3 regions of the Proteiniborus sp. DW1 genome follow, and region 1 is predicted to be linked to each of the others. Evidence: riboswitches for the same ligand, from Rfam matches in the RefSeq annotation. Region 1 holds a riboswitch; each other region holds the start of a gene.

Region 1 (4,956 bases):
AATTGGCGACGGCAATAACCACTATTAAAAAAGGTCATACTAATATGGCAATAGGCAATATAGTAGGATCAAACATCATGAACATCACTATGGTCATTGGAGTATCTGCTTTTGTAGCACCACTTAAGGTTTTAAAACAAAATATATTATTGGATTTTCCTGCTGCTCTTATAATAGTGTCAATTTTAATAATCCCCTCATTTATTAAAAAGAAGACTTATAGAGTCCAAGGTATAGTTTTATTAGTAATCTATGTTATATATTTAGTGTTTTTATATGGTTTTTATTTAGGTTAAAAACTTCTACCAAAATATTAGTTTTACTTGAATAAAAGGTTAGTAAAAGCCTTCATGCTCAATAATTAAATAAGATTAGCTATACATCCGAGTAGATGCAAAGCTAATCCTATTAATCAAGTTAATTATATTAAGTTGGCTGATGGTTTTTTATTCGTTCTATAACCTGTATAATAACAAGTGCTAACGTACCACCTACTAAAGCAGTTATAAGCTGTGGAAAGCTTAGCGCGGCTTTTATTGGAGGCTTTACTGTCAAAATAAAATTCACAGCAGAGTATAATAGTCCAAACTTTATAAGAGCTGCAACTATGATTCCTATTATCTTACTTCTTTTTCTTATTAGACCGTATGCCGTAGCATAAATAATATTTCCTGCTACAATAAATGGGACAACTATAATCATTGCAGGAGGTTGAACTCCTAATACTACAGCCATAAATGGAGTGGTAAATCCAATAGCTATAGCCCAAGGTAATCCACATATGTGAGCTGCTAAAATTAGTACTGCGTTTATTCCTGAGCCAGTTATTAACTGTCCCATTTTAACGAACTGAAATACTAAAGCAATTGCAAGCAATAAAGCCGCTTTTGTTAGGGTTCTAACTTTTACATCCACTTTTCCCACCTAAATCTTTGCTCTTTTTATATAGTGAGTATGTAATAGCTTATGAGCCTTATGTCCATTAGCTTCTCCAAGGTATTCTTCATATAATGCTTTTATTTCTGGATTAGTATGAGACTTTCTTAAAGGCATTTCTTTATCAATATTATATAGGCCTTGTGCTCTTAGCTTACATACTTCTTCAGTTTTATCCTTATCCATTATAATTGGCTGTCCTCCACCATTTATACATCCACCTTGACATCCCATTACTTCAATAAAATGATAATCAGCTTCACCTTTTCTCACCTTACCTAAAAGTTTGCTTGCATTCCCTGTGCCATGTGCAACAGCTACTTTCACATCAAGGTTTCCTATTCTAACAGTAGCTTCTTTGATTCCTTCTAATCCTCTAACAGGCGTATAGTCTATCTCTTTTAAGTCTTGATTAGATAATATATCTGCAACAGTCCTTAGAGCTGCTTCCATAACACCTCCAGTGGTTCCAAATATCACAGCTGCTCCAGTAGATTCTCCCATAACCTTATCAAACTGTTGTTCTTCTAAGGATGCAAAATCTATTCTGGCTTCCTTTATCATCTTAGCTAATTCTCTAGTTGTAATAACTGCATCTACATCTCTGAGTCCATCTACAGATAGCTCTTCACGTGCAGATTCATACTTTTTAGCTGTACAAGGCATTACAGATACTACAAAAATTTTCTTCGGATCTATTCCCATTTTTTCTGCATAATATGACTTAGTTAATGCCCCTAGCATTTGATGGGGTGATTTACAGCTAGATAAATTATCTAAAAAATCATTATGAAAATGTTCACAATATTTAATCCATCCAGGCGAACAGGAAGTAATCATAGGAAGTTTTCCACCATTCTTTAATCTTCCTATAAGTTCTGTACCTTCCTCAATAATTGTCAAATCTGCTGCAAAATCTGTATCAAACACTCTATCAAATCCCAATCTTCTAAGAGCTGTCACCATTTTGCCTTCTACATTGGTTCCAATAGGCATACCAAATTCCTCACCTAAAGCAACTCTCACTGCTGGAGCAGTTTGAACAATAACGTATTTTTCATTATCTTCAAGAGCTTCCCACACTCTATCTCTATCGTCTTTTTCTCTTAATGCACCAACTGGACAAACCTTTATACACTGTCCACAATTAATACATGCTAACTCTGATAAACTTTTTTCAAAAGGAGTAGTTACTACTGTTCTAACTCCTCTTCCCCCAAAATCTATAACTCCTGTTCCTTGCACATTCTTGCATACACTTACACATCTTCCACAAAGTATACATTTGTTTTGGTCCCTAACTATTGCTGGTGAGGCCTGATCTACAGTATGTGTCTTGTTATTATTTTGATAACTTATCTCACCTATACCCATTTCTTCTGAAAGCTTTTGAAGTTCACAGTTTAGATTTCGTGAACAAGTAAGGCATTCTCTATCATGACGTGCCAAAATAAGTTCAAGAATAGTTGCTCTGGCCTCTCTCACCTTCTTTGAAGCAGTCCATACTTCCATACCTTCTTGAACTTGAAGAAGACATGATGCCTGTAGAGCTCTAGCCCCCTTTACCTCTACAACGCACATTCTACAAGAGCCTACTTCGTTTATTTCTTTTAAAAAACATAGAGTAGGAATGTGAATATTCAATCCCCTAGCTGCTTCTAGGACTGTAATACCTTTTGGCACTTGAGTTTTTATGCCATTGATTGTTAAGTTAACCATTTCCACAATAACACTCCCCTTCATCATTTATATTAAAAAAACAGAAAACTCCTTATAAAATGAGTTTTTTTCGCATGGTAAAAAACCGATACGTCTATATGATGTCGGTAAAAAATCCTCCTTTCCAAACACGGGAGGCATGAACATTTCTATTCATACCCATAGGCTTATATCCATTGACTCTTGTCTTTAGGATTATAAACTCGGAGTTATTCTATTTCTAAAAAAATTCTATTTCAATGTTATTCTTTTGTCAACTTTATTTCTAAATTTTATCATTTTTCTTAAAAAATTAAAAAATCGAAAAATAAAAAAGCCATAGCTAGAATAATTTCAACTATGGCTTTCTATCTATTTTTTCTTAGATTTATACCTTAGATTATGGTCAAGTATACTTTTTCTTACTCTAATGTTTTCAGGAGTAATCTCTAGTAGTTCATCATCTTCTATGAATTCTAGTGCTTCTTCAAGACTCATAATCTTAGGTGGTGAAAGTCTTAGTGCATCATCTGAACCTGATGCTCTCGTATTTGTAAGCTGTTTTCTCTTACATACATTCACTTCTATATCCCCTGATTTTGCATTTTGCCCTACTACCATACCTTCATATACCTTGGTTCCTGGTGTAATGAATAGTATTCCTCTTTCTTGGGCTGCATACAACCCATATGTCACTGCTTCTCCAGATTCAAAGGCTACTAGTGAACCTTGTGGTCTTCTAGGTATATCTCCTTTATATGGCTGATATCCTTCAAATACTGAATTCAATATTCCATTACCTCTAGTATCTGTCATGAACTCTGAGCGATAACCAATTAAGCCTCTAGCTGGTATCATAAACTCTAATCTAGTATAGCCTCCACTAGGTTGAGTCATAGTAATCAGTTCACCTTTTCTCTGGCCTAGCTTTTCTATAACTGAACCTACGTATTCTTCAGGCACATCTATAATAACTTTTTCAATAGGTTCATGTTTTTTTCCATCTATAGTTTTAAATAAAACCTCTGGCTTTGAGACTTGAAATTCGTATCCTTCTCTTCTCATAGTCTCTATTAATATTGAGAGATGAAGTTCTCCTCTTCCTGATACCTTAAATGAATCTGTTGATTCAGTTTCTTCTACTCTTAAGCTTACATCTGTATTAAGCTCCTTAAAAAGTCTTTCTCTAACCTGTCTGGATGTCACGAATTTTCCTTCTTGACCAGCAAAAGGACTGTTATTAACTGAAAATGTCATTGCAATAGTTGGTTCAGATATCTTAACAAAAGGAAGTGGCTCTGGTCTTTCTGGTGCACATATAGTGTCCCCTATGTGTATTCCTTCTACACCAGATACTGCTATTATGCTTCCTATTTCAGCACTATCTACTTCTACTCTATTAAGTCCCTCGAACTCGTATATCTTGGTTATTTTTACTTTTTTCTGAACCTCTGGTTCTAAATAATTCACTATCACAGCTGGCTCATTTACTTTAATGCTTCCCCTTTCAACCTTTCCAATACCTATTCTACCCACATACTCGTTATAGTCTATTGTAGATATTAGAACTTGAAGAGGCTCATCTCTCTCTCCTTCTGGAGCTGGGATGTATTTTATTATGGTTTCAAATAAATCTTCCATATTGTCTTTTTGTTCATTCATATCTAATGAAGCAGTTCCACCTTTTGCAGATGCAAATACAAAGGGACAATCCAGTTGGCTCTCATCTGCGCCTAACTCTATGAATAAGTCCAGAACTTCATCTATTACTTCGTTTGGTCTTGCCTCTGGCCTATCTATCTTATTTATACATACTATTACAGGTAGATTTAATTCTAATGCATTTTTTAATACAAACTTTGTCTGTGGCATAGCACCTTCAAAAGCATCTACTACTAAAATCACTCCATTTACCATTTTAAGAACACGTTCTACTTCTCCCCCAAAGTCGGCATGACCAGGAGTATCTATAATATTTATTTTTATATCTTTATAATATACAGCTGTATTTTTGGATAGTATTGTGATACCACGTTCTCTTTCTAAGTCGTTTGAATCCATAACCCTTTCTGTAAGGACTTGATTTACCCTAAATGTACCACTTTGTCTTAAAAGCTGGTCAACTAGTGTAGTTTTGCCATGATCAACATGGGCGATTATAGCTAAGTTTCGTATATCATCTCTTTTTGTTTTCACTATTATTCCTCTTTCCAAATAAAATTCCAACAAAAGCTATTTTATCATACTATATATAAAAATCAATAAAAATTGATAAATGATACTCTTAAAAAACATATATTTAGTTTCTTCCAGTTCAAGTAG
Region 2 (4,956 bases), on a different contig from region 1:
GAAAAAAATATTTTTGAGTCTAGAGAAAAGTCTGAACATATAGCTGAGACTTTAATGGAATCTGATATTCCAGATTTAACTGTGCTAAGGATGGCTTATTTAATTGAAAGAGATTATGCGGAATTCTATAGAAAAGCAGCAGAAAGTGCTGACGATGAAGTAGCAAAAACTTTATTCAATAAATTAGCTGAGTGGGAAGATGGTCATGAAAGATTATTCAAATCTGAATATGACAGAAGAATGAAGGAATATATGAATCTTCCTTGGGGAGGATAAAAATGTTTAGAGTTGGAATAATTACAGCCAGTGATAAAGGCTCAAAAGGTGAAAGAGAAGATTTAAGTGGTAAGGTTATTTCTGATATTTTGGAGAAAAAGGGGTATACTGTTGAGAGGTATGTTATTCTTCCAGACGATGAGGACAGTATATCAAGAGAAATGGTTCATATGTCAGATGAACTGAAGCTAGATTTAATATTAACTACAGGTGGTACTGGATTTAGTAAAAGAGATGTAACTCCAGAAGCAACTATTAAGGTATGTGATAGAATGGCTCCAGGAATATCAGAAGCCATTAGATACTATAGTTTGAGTATTACACCAAGAGCTATGCTATCAAGGGCAGCATCAGGAATACGAAAAGAGACACTTATAGTTAATTTGCCTGGAAGTCCAAAGGCTGTAAGAGAATCTTTAGAATATATTATTGATAGTATACATCATGGTCTTGAGATATTAACAGGTAAAACAGGTGAATGTGCTAGATAGGTGATATATATGAAGAAGTTTGGTACTGCTGTCATACTAGCAGGTGGTAAAAGTTCTAGAATGGGCTTTGATAAGCAACTACTGAAAATTAATGAAAGAAGACTTATGGATAGTCTCATAATGAAACTCAACCAGGAGTTTGATGAGATTATTATAGTAACTAATAGACCTGAGTGCTATAAGGGGCTTGGGGATAAGATAATTAGTGACATAATAGTCGGAAGAGGCCCGTTAAGCGGCATACATGCAGGATTAACCATGGCTTCAAATGAATTTTCCTACTTTCTAGCATGTGACATGCCTAATATAAATTTTGATTATATAAGATATATGAAGAATAGTATTAGATGCATAGATACTTCTGCTTGTATTACTAGATTTGGTAGTTGGATAGAGCCTTTTAATGCTTTTTATTCTAAAAAACTCAAAATTGAAATAGAGAAGCATCTTTTTAGTGGTAATAGATCTATTAATTCACTATTAGAGAAGGTGGATGTATACTATATAAGTGAAGAAGAGGCTAGAAGGTTTAGTCCTAATTGGGATATGTTTTTGAATCTCAATACAAAGGAAGACTTAAATAACTATTTGATTAAAATTGCTAATGAATAAAGAGGTAAATCCTATGAATGATACAAAAAAAGTAGATATAATAAGAGTGAAGGGTGACAATATATTAAAAGAAGAAGACATAGTAGTTTCAGAATATCCTTTTACTATATTTATAAATGATGAAGAATTTATAACACTACTATGTAGTCCAAAATCTCTTAAATATTTGACTGTAGGTTTTCTTTATTCAGAAGGTTTTATAAGTTCTACTTCAGACATTGTTAATCTAAAAATAGACGAAGAAAAAGGTCTTTCTTATGTTGAGTTAAAAAATAAAAGCTCATTAATAGAAAAACTGTATGGGAAAAGAACTATTACATCAGGCTGTGGTAAGGGTACACTGTTTTATAATGTATTAGATTCCTTTAAGTCTAAGAAGATAAATAATTACTTAACTATAACCTTAGATGAAATAAAGAACCTTGTAAAAGCCTTTAGTAAAAACTCAGAGCTTTTTTTAAATACAGGAGGGGTTCATAGTTGTGCCCTATGTAGCTTTAATGATATACTTATCTTTGAAGAAGACATAGGAAGACATAATGCATTAGATAAGGTACTAGGAAGAGCATTAGTGGAGGATATCCCCTTAACAGACAAGATACTTCTAGTTAGTGGAAGGATATCGTCTGAAATGCTTATAAAGACTGCAAAAAGAGAAATTCCTATACTAGTATCTAGAGCAGCTCCTACTAGTCTTGCAGTAGAATTAGCAAGAGAATTAAATATAACCCTCATAGGCTTTGCCAGAGGAGAAAAAATGAATATCTACTCAAATTTTCCGAGCTTAAACTTCTAAAGTCAATGTTGACCATGAAGTCTAGCCGATGGGTATAAGGAGAAATTCTTGTGCCTCCCGTATTTGGAAAGGAAAGTTTTAACCTGTTGGTAAAATTTAATGTTTTGCCACTAGTTTAAAACAGTCCTTTTTGGGACTGTCTTTTTTTATGATCTAACCTAACTTTTCGAATGCTTTAATCGAGAAATTGCTGGTAGGTCAAATGTATCAAGCACCAAGTTTGAACGACCGAAGGGAGTTAGCAGATTTAGTTATTTGACTGCTAATGACCTAACTCGATTGATTTGAATGCCTTTTTAAAAGAATCGTAGGTAGGTCAAACGCAAGGAGAATCAAATTTATGCGAGTGATAGCGAGCCAATAAATTTAAATTATGAGATTGCGGTAAACGACTTATCCCTACTTGTTGAATTCTTTTATCAGGAAGTGATTAGCAGGTCAAATATCCCAATCACCGAATTTATGGAGGGTAGTCACAAATAAATTTGCATTCGGAAATTGCGGTTAAAAAAACTACATAATAAAAGGAGGAAAAAATACTCATGAAAAAGTTTTTGTTAATTTCTTTAAGTATCTTACTTGTATTTTCTTTATTAGTTGGATGTACACCTAAATCTACAGATCAACCTGAAAATTCCGTAGATCAATCTAATGGCAATAGAAATGATAACGAAGAAAAATTAGGTGGAAGTATTATACTTTCTACAACTACTAGTACACAAGATAGTAAACTTTTAGATTATTTGCTTCCTAAATTTACTGAAGATACAGGTATAGAAGTTAAGGTTATAGCAGTAGGAACTGGTAAAGCTCTTCAAATGGGGAAAGATGGAGATGCAGATATACTACTTGTACATGCTAAAGCATCAGAAGAAGAGTTTGTTAAAGAAGGTCATGGTACTGAAAGACATGATGTAATGTATAATGATTTTATACTAGTTGGACCAAAAGACGATCCTCTAAAGTTAAAGGAAAATTCACCAAATGATATTCTTACAGGTTTAACTACTATCTCTGAAAACCAAGCTAAATTTGTTTCAAGAGGTGACGATTCAGGTACTCATAAGAAAGAATTAGAAATATGGAAAACAGCTGGCATAGAACCACAAGGAGATTGGTACTTATCAGCAGGTAGTGGAATGGGCGATGTATTGAAAATAGCTTCAGAAAAACAAGGTTATACATTAACAGATAGAGCAACTTATCTTAGCTTAAGAGATACATTAGATCTTGATATAATAATAGAAAAAGACGAGAATTTATTTAATCAATATGGTATAATACCAGTAAACCCAGAAAAAAGTGATAAAATAAATGCTGAGGGAGCAAAAGCATTTATGGATTGGATGTTGTCTGAAAAAGGACAAAAACTAATAGGTGAATTTGGTGTAGATAAGTATGGAATGCCATTATTCGTACCTAATGGAAAGTAAAAATTGAAATCATATATTATAAGCTAAAATAATATAAAAGTTATTTACTCAAGTAGTATAATTAAGAGCTATAAGAAGTTATACTAGCTGCATGCTTAGCCTCACTGGCAGCATGCGGCTATTTTTCTATAATAATTATTTTAGGGATTCATGCTTGCCTAGCTTAGAGTCGGAACTGCATAGCTCAAGGAAAGTGCAATGGTATGTAGCAAACAATGCTATGCTAGGATTTTTACAAAGGGGAGAATTAAATGGACTATATTTTAAATGGTTTTAAAGAAGCAGGATACTTACTAATAAGTTTAGATAAAGAAGTATATAAGATAATATTATTATCATTATTTGTATCCTCTTTATCTACTATTCTTTCTTCAATAATATCTATACCCTTAGGTATTTATTTAGGAATAAAGGAGTTTAAAGGTAAACGCCTATTTTCAAGATTAGTATACACAATGATGAGTGTTCCTTCAGTAATAGTGGGATTGGTAGTTGCTATATTACTTTCAAGAAAGGGGCCATTAGGATTTCTTGACTTACTATATACTCCTACAGCTATGATAATTGCTCAAACATTATTAGTAACTCCTCTAATAATTGGGCTAACATACAGTCTTTCAAAAAACCGTGGAAAGACTATTGAAAAGGTAGGAAAAACTTTAGGTGCAGGGAAGCTTGATATAATAATACTTATAATAAAAGAACTAAAAGTAGATATCTTAGTTAATATTGCAACAGCTTTTTCAAGAGCCATATCTGAGGTTGGAGCAGTTATGATAGTTGGAGGAAATATAAAAAACCATACAAGAGTTATTACAACAACTATTTCAATGATGAATTCTATGGGAGATTATCCTATGGCAATAGCTTTAGGAATTGTGCTTTTAATAATTTCTTTTGGGGTAAATAGCATAATATACTCCTATCAAGGAGAGGATTAATTTGAAAGTATCTATAAATAATATAAAAAAATATTACAATGATAAACTAGTACTAGATATAGAAAAGCTAGAAATAGAAAAAGGAAAAATAACAGGGATAATTGGTCCTAATGGCTCTGGTAAAAGTACATTGCTTAACATAATCGCAGGACTGGATGATGAATATACGGGTACAGTATCGTATGACCAATCAGTCATTAATTCGAAACCATATGACAGGATGACATTAGTTTCACAAAAACCCTATCTTTTTAAAAGAAAAGTTTATCTAAACATTGAATATCCTTTAAAAATTAGAAAATTTAATAAAGAAGATATAAAAAACAGAGTCAATAAAGTAATCAGTAGGTTAGGGATTGAAGGACTTAGAGATAAAAAGGCACATTTACTTTCTGGAGGAGAATCAC
Region 3 (4,622 bases), on a different contig from region 1:
TCATAATCAAATCACTATATAAACCTTTTTATACAAGTAGGATATCTCCGCAATAAAAGCCTTATTTTCCTAATTAAATCATTTATTTTTTTCTTCATAACTTTTGGCCTATTTTAAGATTATATTATTTGCATATTATATTCTAGTTATTCACACAAGTTTAACATATCTGACTGCTTCTAATAGACTCCGGACTGATCATAATGAAAAAGCAATAACCCCGTCCCCTTGCTTTACGATTCATAGCAACAATTATTCCATAAACGAATATCTATAACTACCAGGTGCATTAAAAGTTTCCTTTATCACTCTAGGACTTACCCATCTAAGCAGATTTAGTTTACTTCCAGCCTTATCATTTGTTCCTGAAGCTCTTCCTCCACCAAATGGTTGCTGACCTACAACTGCTCCTGTAGGCTTATCATTTATATATAAATTGCCTGCCGCATATTCAAGTATATTCTCCATTTCAACTATAGCTTTTCTATTCTGAGAAAATATTGACCCAGTTAGTCCATAAACGGTAGATTCATTACAGATATTAAGGGTTTCTTCAAATTTATTATCCTCATACACATATATCGTAAGTACAGGTCCAAAGATTTCTTCCGTCATTGTTTTAAAGAATGGATTTTTAGTAGCTATAATTGTCGGTTCTATAAAATACCCTATAGTATCATCACAATTTCCTCCCACGATTATTTCAGCTTCATTAGAATTATTAGCATACTCAATATATCCTTTAATTTTATCAAAGGATTTTTTATCTATAACAGCACCCATAAAATTAGTAAAGTCTTCTACATCTCCTACTTTAATAGTCTCAACCTCGCTAATCAATTTTTCCTTTACCTCGTTCCACAGGCTTTCAGGTATATATGCTCGAGAAGCAGCTGAACACTTTTGCCCTTGATATTCAAAAGCACCTCTTATTAAAGCAGTAACTAGCTTATCAACATCTGCATCTTTGTGAGCAAATACAAAGTCCTTTCCACCTGTCTCCCCAACAAGCCTAGGATAAGATCTATATTTATCTATATTTGCACCTACTGTTTTCCACATTCCATTAAATACTTCTGTAGAACCTGTAAAATGAACTCCTCCAAGCCATTCACTATTAAATACTATATCTCCAATTAAGCTTCCTGAGCCAGGAATAAAGTTTATCACTCCATCAGGTAAACCTGCCTCCTGTAGTAGTTTCATAAAGAAATAGTTAGAATACACAGCTGAACCTGATGGTTTCCATACAACTGTATTTCCCATTAAAGCAGGAGATATAGATAAGTTTCCACCTATAGCAGTGAAATTAAAAGGGGTTACTGCAAAAACAAATCCCTCAAGAGGTCTGTACTCCATTCTATTCCAGCTCTCATTTGTGGAGATTATTTGCTCACTGTAGATTTCTGACATATAATACACATTAAATCTAAGAAAATCTATCAATTCACAAGCAGAGTCAATTTCAGCCTGATGAGCTGTTTTACTTTGTCCTAGCATAGTTGCTGCATTTAAAGTAGTTCTCCAAGGTCCTGCTAGCAACTCAGCGGCTTTTAAAAAAATTGATGCCCTATGCTGCCATGGCATTTTAGACCATTCTCTTTTAGCTTCCAAAGCTGCTTCAATTGCTAATTTTACTTCCTTTTCTCCCGCCATATGATAAGTTGCAAGAACATGATTTTTGTTGTGGGGAATGATGCATTCTTGAGTTTGACCCGTATGTACTTCCTTTCCTCCTATTATTAAAGGAATTTCATAATGCTTCTGTTTAAGTTCAGAGATTTTTAACTTGAGGTTCATTCTTTCAGAACTTTCTTTGTCATAGGTTAGAACAGGTTCATTTTCTGGCTTTTTTACCTTAAAACAGCTGTTAGACATAAAAATCCTCCTTTTAATAATGTTTTGAATATCATCAAAGTTTTAAAAGAAGGTATCCTTGATCATAGCAAACAAACTAAATCAATATATTGTTTAGTTTGTTTCAACTACGTTCCCTTCTTTCCAAACTGGGAGGCAAAGCTGCTTCCAACTTTACCCTAACAGTCTTTTGTTCATAGGTAGAACCTCTTGGAACAAGAGACTCGAAGAAACTTTCAATATAAACTTGTCTAGACACACTATAGTTGTGGCAATTCTAAATTTTCAGAAAATAAATAATTCCATAAATATTATATGCCGTTTTAGGGACAAATTCAACTTTTTATAGCTTAAAGGACAGGCATAGTTTTTGTTCAGTCTACAGCCCTAGATATTTCCTTTATATTGTTTTTTCCATCACTTTAATCTCCCAGTTTTTTTCAGGATGAATTGAACTAACTACTTCTTTTACTACTTTGAATCCGATTTTGGTCCAAAATTTAAATCCACTTTCGTTTTGCTTTAACACACCTAGTCTTATTCTAGAGTATCCTTTTTTTTTGCATGTTAACTATAAATTCTTCTATGAATGCTTTTCCATATCCTTGTCTATGAAAGTCTCCATGAATTAATAATAATCCTATATATACTGCATCTTCATCTGGATAACTCATTATATAATCAATAATTCCAATATCTTGACTATTTATAGATATTAAACTGTATCTCTTATTCTTCAAACTTGAATTTGGCGGTATACTATTTTTATCTTCGATGACAGTTCCCATTGAAGGCTTTCCATTCATTGAAATTTTGGGACAAGGGGACGTTTCATCCGTCTTGCTTTGGGACAAGGGGACGTTTCATCCGTCTTGCTTTGCGCTCTTCTCGATTATTATCTTCCTCATCTCTAATATTCTACTTAGTTATCGTATACTTATATCTGTCTCATTATAACTTTTTTGATCATCTCATTTTTCTTCATTCAAAAATTTAGTTATATCATCGCTTCTATCATTCCAACTCAGTGGAAACTCTTGCATTCTTCTAATCGATTCTAAATATAAAAACATCATCCTTCAAATTTTTCACTTACCTCATTATTTAAGTAATCAAATAGTTTATTATTTGTTAAAACTTTCTTCATCAAAATATCCTCCCTCATTATTTAAGTCTTAAAGAGTAACTTTAATAGGAGGACCTCTTTAGGTTGTTACAAACCATATATATAATATAATAAAATAAATATACATAAAAATATTAGCTTTCTCATAAATCTACATCCAAAAATAGAAATTATTGTTTCTATTTTTATAATATTAGCTAAATTATATAATAATTTAGCTAATATTACCACTGATTTATCCTTTACTTTTTATTAGTTCAAACTCCTTGGCCAATACTTTTATAAAGAGCAATAATACAATCCCCTTATAGCTTCGATTAGCGAATCTTTTCAAATGAATATCTTAAAGATGTAGTAATGAATGATTAAAATATTATATTATTGCATCTTAGGGGGTAATTTAGACGAATAACTAAAAAGCGAAAAGAGAAAACTAAAAGAAATAAATTTTTTCTAAAAAGCCTCTCTCTTTAGTCTATACAACTAAAAAGAAAGGCTTCTATCTTCATCTCATCATATCTTTTATTTGTGCTACATCCTTATCTCCTCTACCAGATAAATTAATTATTATAACCTTATCTTTACTTAGATTTTTAGCTAACTTCATTCCATAGGCTATGGCATGGGAGCTTTCTAAGGCTGGTATTATCCCCTCAGTTTTCGATAATTTAAAGAATGCATTTAAGGCTTCTTCATCAGTTACGGATTTGTATTCAGCTCTTTTTATATCACTGTAGTAGCTATGCTCTGGTCCTACTCCTGGATAATCTAGTCCTGCTGCGATAGAATGCGTATTATGCTTTAGTAAGTAGCTTTTAAAACCATGTATTACACCCACATTACCTCTACTTATACTAGCTGCATGTTCCTTTGTATCAATTCCTCTTCCAGCTGGCTCTACTCCTACCATTTTTACTTCTTTATCATTGTAAAATGGTGAAAATAACCCTATGGCATTACTTCCTCCTCCAACACAAGCTACTACATAGTCAGGTAATCTGCCTTCTTTTTCTATTATTTGCTTTCTTGCTTCTTTTCCTATTACTGATTGGAATGTCCTTACTATCATTGGAAATGGATGAGGTCCTACTGCTGAACCAAGAAGATAAAAGGTATAATCTTTATTTTTTACATAGTCCTCTAATGCCCTATCTACTGCTTCTTTTAGTGTCCTATTTCCTTCCTTTACAGCTACCACTTTTGCTCCTAGCATTTCCATTCTAAAAACATTTAATTCTTGTCTTTTAGTGTCTTCTTCACCCATATAAATGGTGCAATCTAATCCAAGTAAGGCACATACTGTAGCTGTAGCAACACCATGCTGTCCTGCACCTGTCTCTCCTATTATTCTTGTTTTTCTCATCCTTTTAGCAAGCAGGCCCTGTCCCATTGCATTGTTAATCTTGTGAGCTCCAGTATGGTTTAAGTCTTCTCTTTTTAGATAAATCTTAGCTCCTCTCATCTCTTCTGTTAGTCTCTCTGCAAAGTATAGTGGGCTCTCTCTACCTACATATTCTCTTAAATAATAGTCTAGCTCTTTTAAGAATACTTCATCCTCCATTGCATTGTAAAACTCTTCTTCTAGCTCATCTAATACTAACTTTAATTCCTCTGAGACAAAAGCTCCTCCATACTGCCC

The links. A riboswitch is a leader RNA that binds a small molecule or an ion and turns the genes downstream of it on or off. The one in region 1 is predicted to bind molybdenum cofactor.
Region 2: it holds a riboswitch for molybdenum cofactor, as region 1 does, so the genes downstream of both, DW1_RS14895 (ABC transporter substrate-binding protein) here and DW1_RS03200 (NADH-dependent [FeFe] hydrogenase, group A6) in region 1, are expected to answer to the same signal.
Region 3: it holds a riboswitch for molybdenum cofactor, as region 1 does, so the genes downstream of both, pruA (L-glutamate gamma-semialdehyde dehydrogenase) here and DW1_RS03200 (NADH-dependent [FeFe] hydrogenase, group A6) in region 1, are expected to answer to the same signal.

Annotation. Positions count from the first base shown of each region.
Region 1 covers NZ_FMDO01000013.1:34,900-39,855, reverse strand. Annotated here, with positions in the region: gene DW1_RS03210 (calcium/sodium antiporter) at 1-296, shown strand, start outside; gene DW1_RS03205 (ECF transporter S component) at 427-915, opposite strand; gene DW1_RS03200 (NADH-dependent [FeFe] hydrogenase, group A6) at 925-2,661, opposite strand; molybdenum cofactor riboswitch at 2,757-2,876, opposite strand; gene typA (translational GTPase TypA) at 3,007-4,830, opposite strand.
Region 2 covers NZ_FMDO01000062.1:46,689-51,644, reverse strand. Annotated here, with positions in the region: gene DW1_RS14915 (ferritin-like domain-containing protein) at 1-276, shown strand, start outside; gene DW1_RS14910 (MogA/MoaB family molybdenum cofactor biosynthesis protein) at 279-767, shown strand; gene DW1_RS14905 (molybdenum cofactor guanylyltransferase) at 777-1,379, shown strand; gene fdhD (formate dehydrogenase accessory sulfurtransferase FdhD) at 1,393-2,175, shown strand; molybdenum cofactor riboswitch at 2,144-2,265, shown strand; gene DW1_RS14895 (ABC transporter substrate-binding protein) at 2,718-3,608, shown strand; gene DW1_RS14890 (ABC transporter permease) at 3,860-4,549, shown strand; gene DW1_RS14885 (ATP-binding cassette domain-containing protein) at 4,551-4,956, shown strand, end outside.
Region 3 covers NZ_FMDO01000058.1:17,282-21,903, forward strand. Annotated here, with positions in the region: gene pruA (L-glutamate gamma-semialdehyde dehydrogenase) at 253-1,878, opposite strand; molybdenum cofactor riboswitch at 1,979-2,099, opposite strand; gene DW1_RS14320 (GNAT family N-acetyltransferase) at 2,400-2,663, opposite strand; gene trpB (tryptophan synthase subunit beta) at 3,489-4,622, opposite strand, start outside.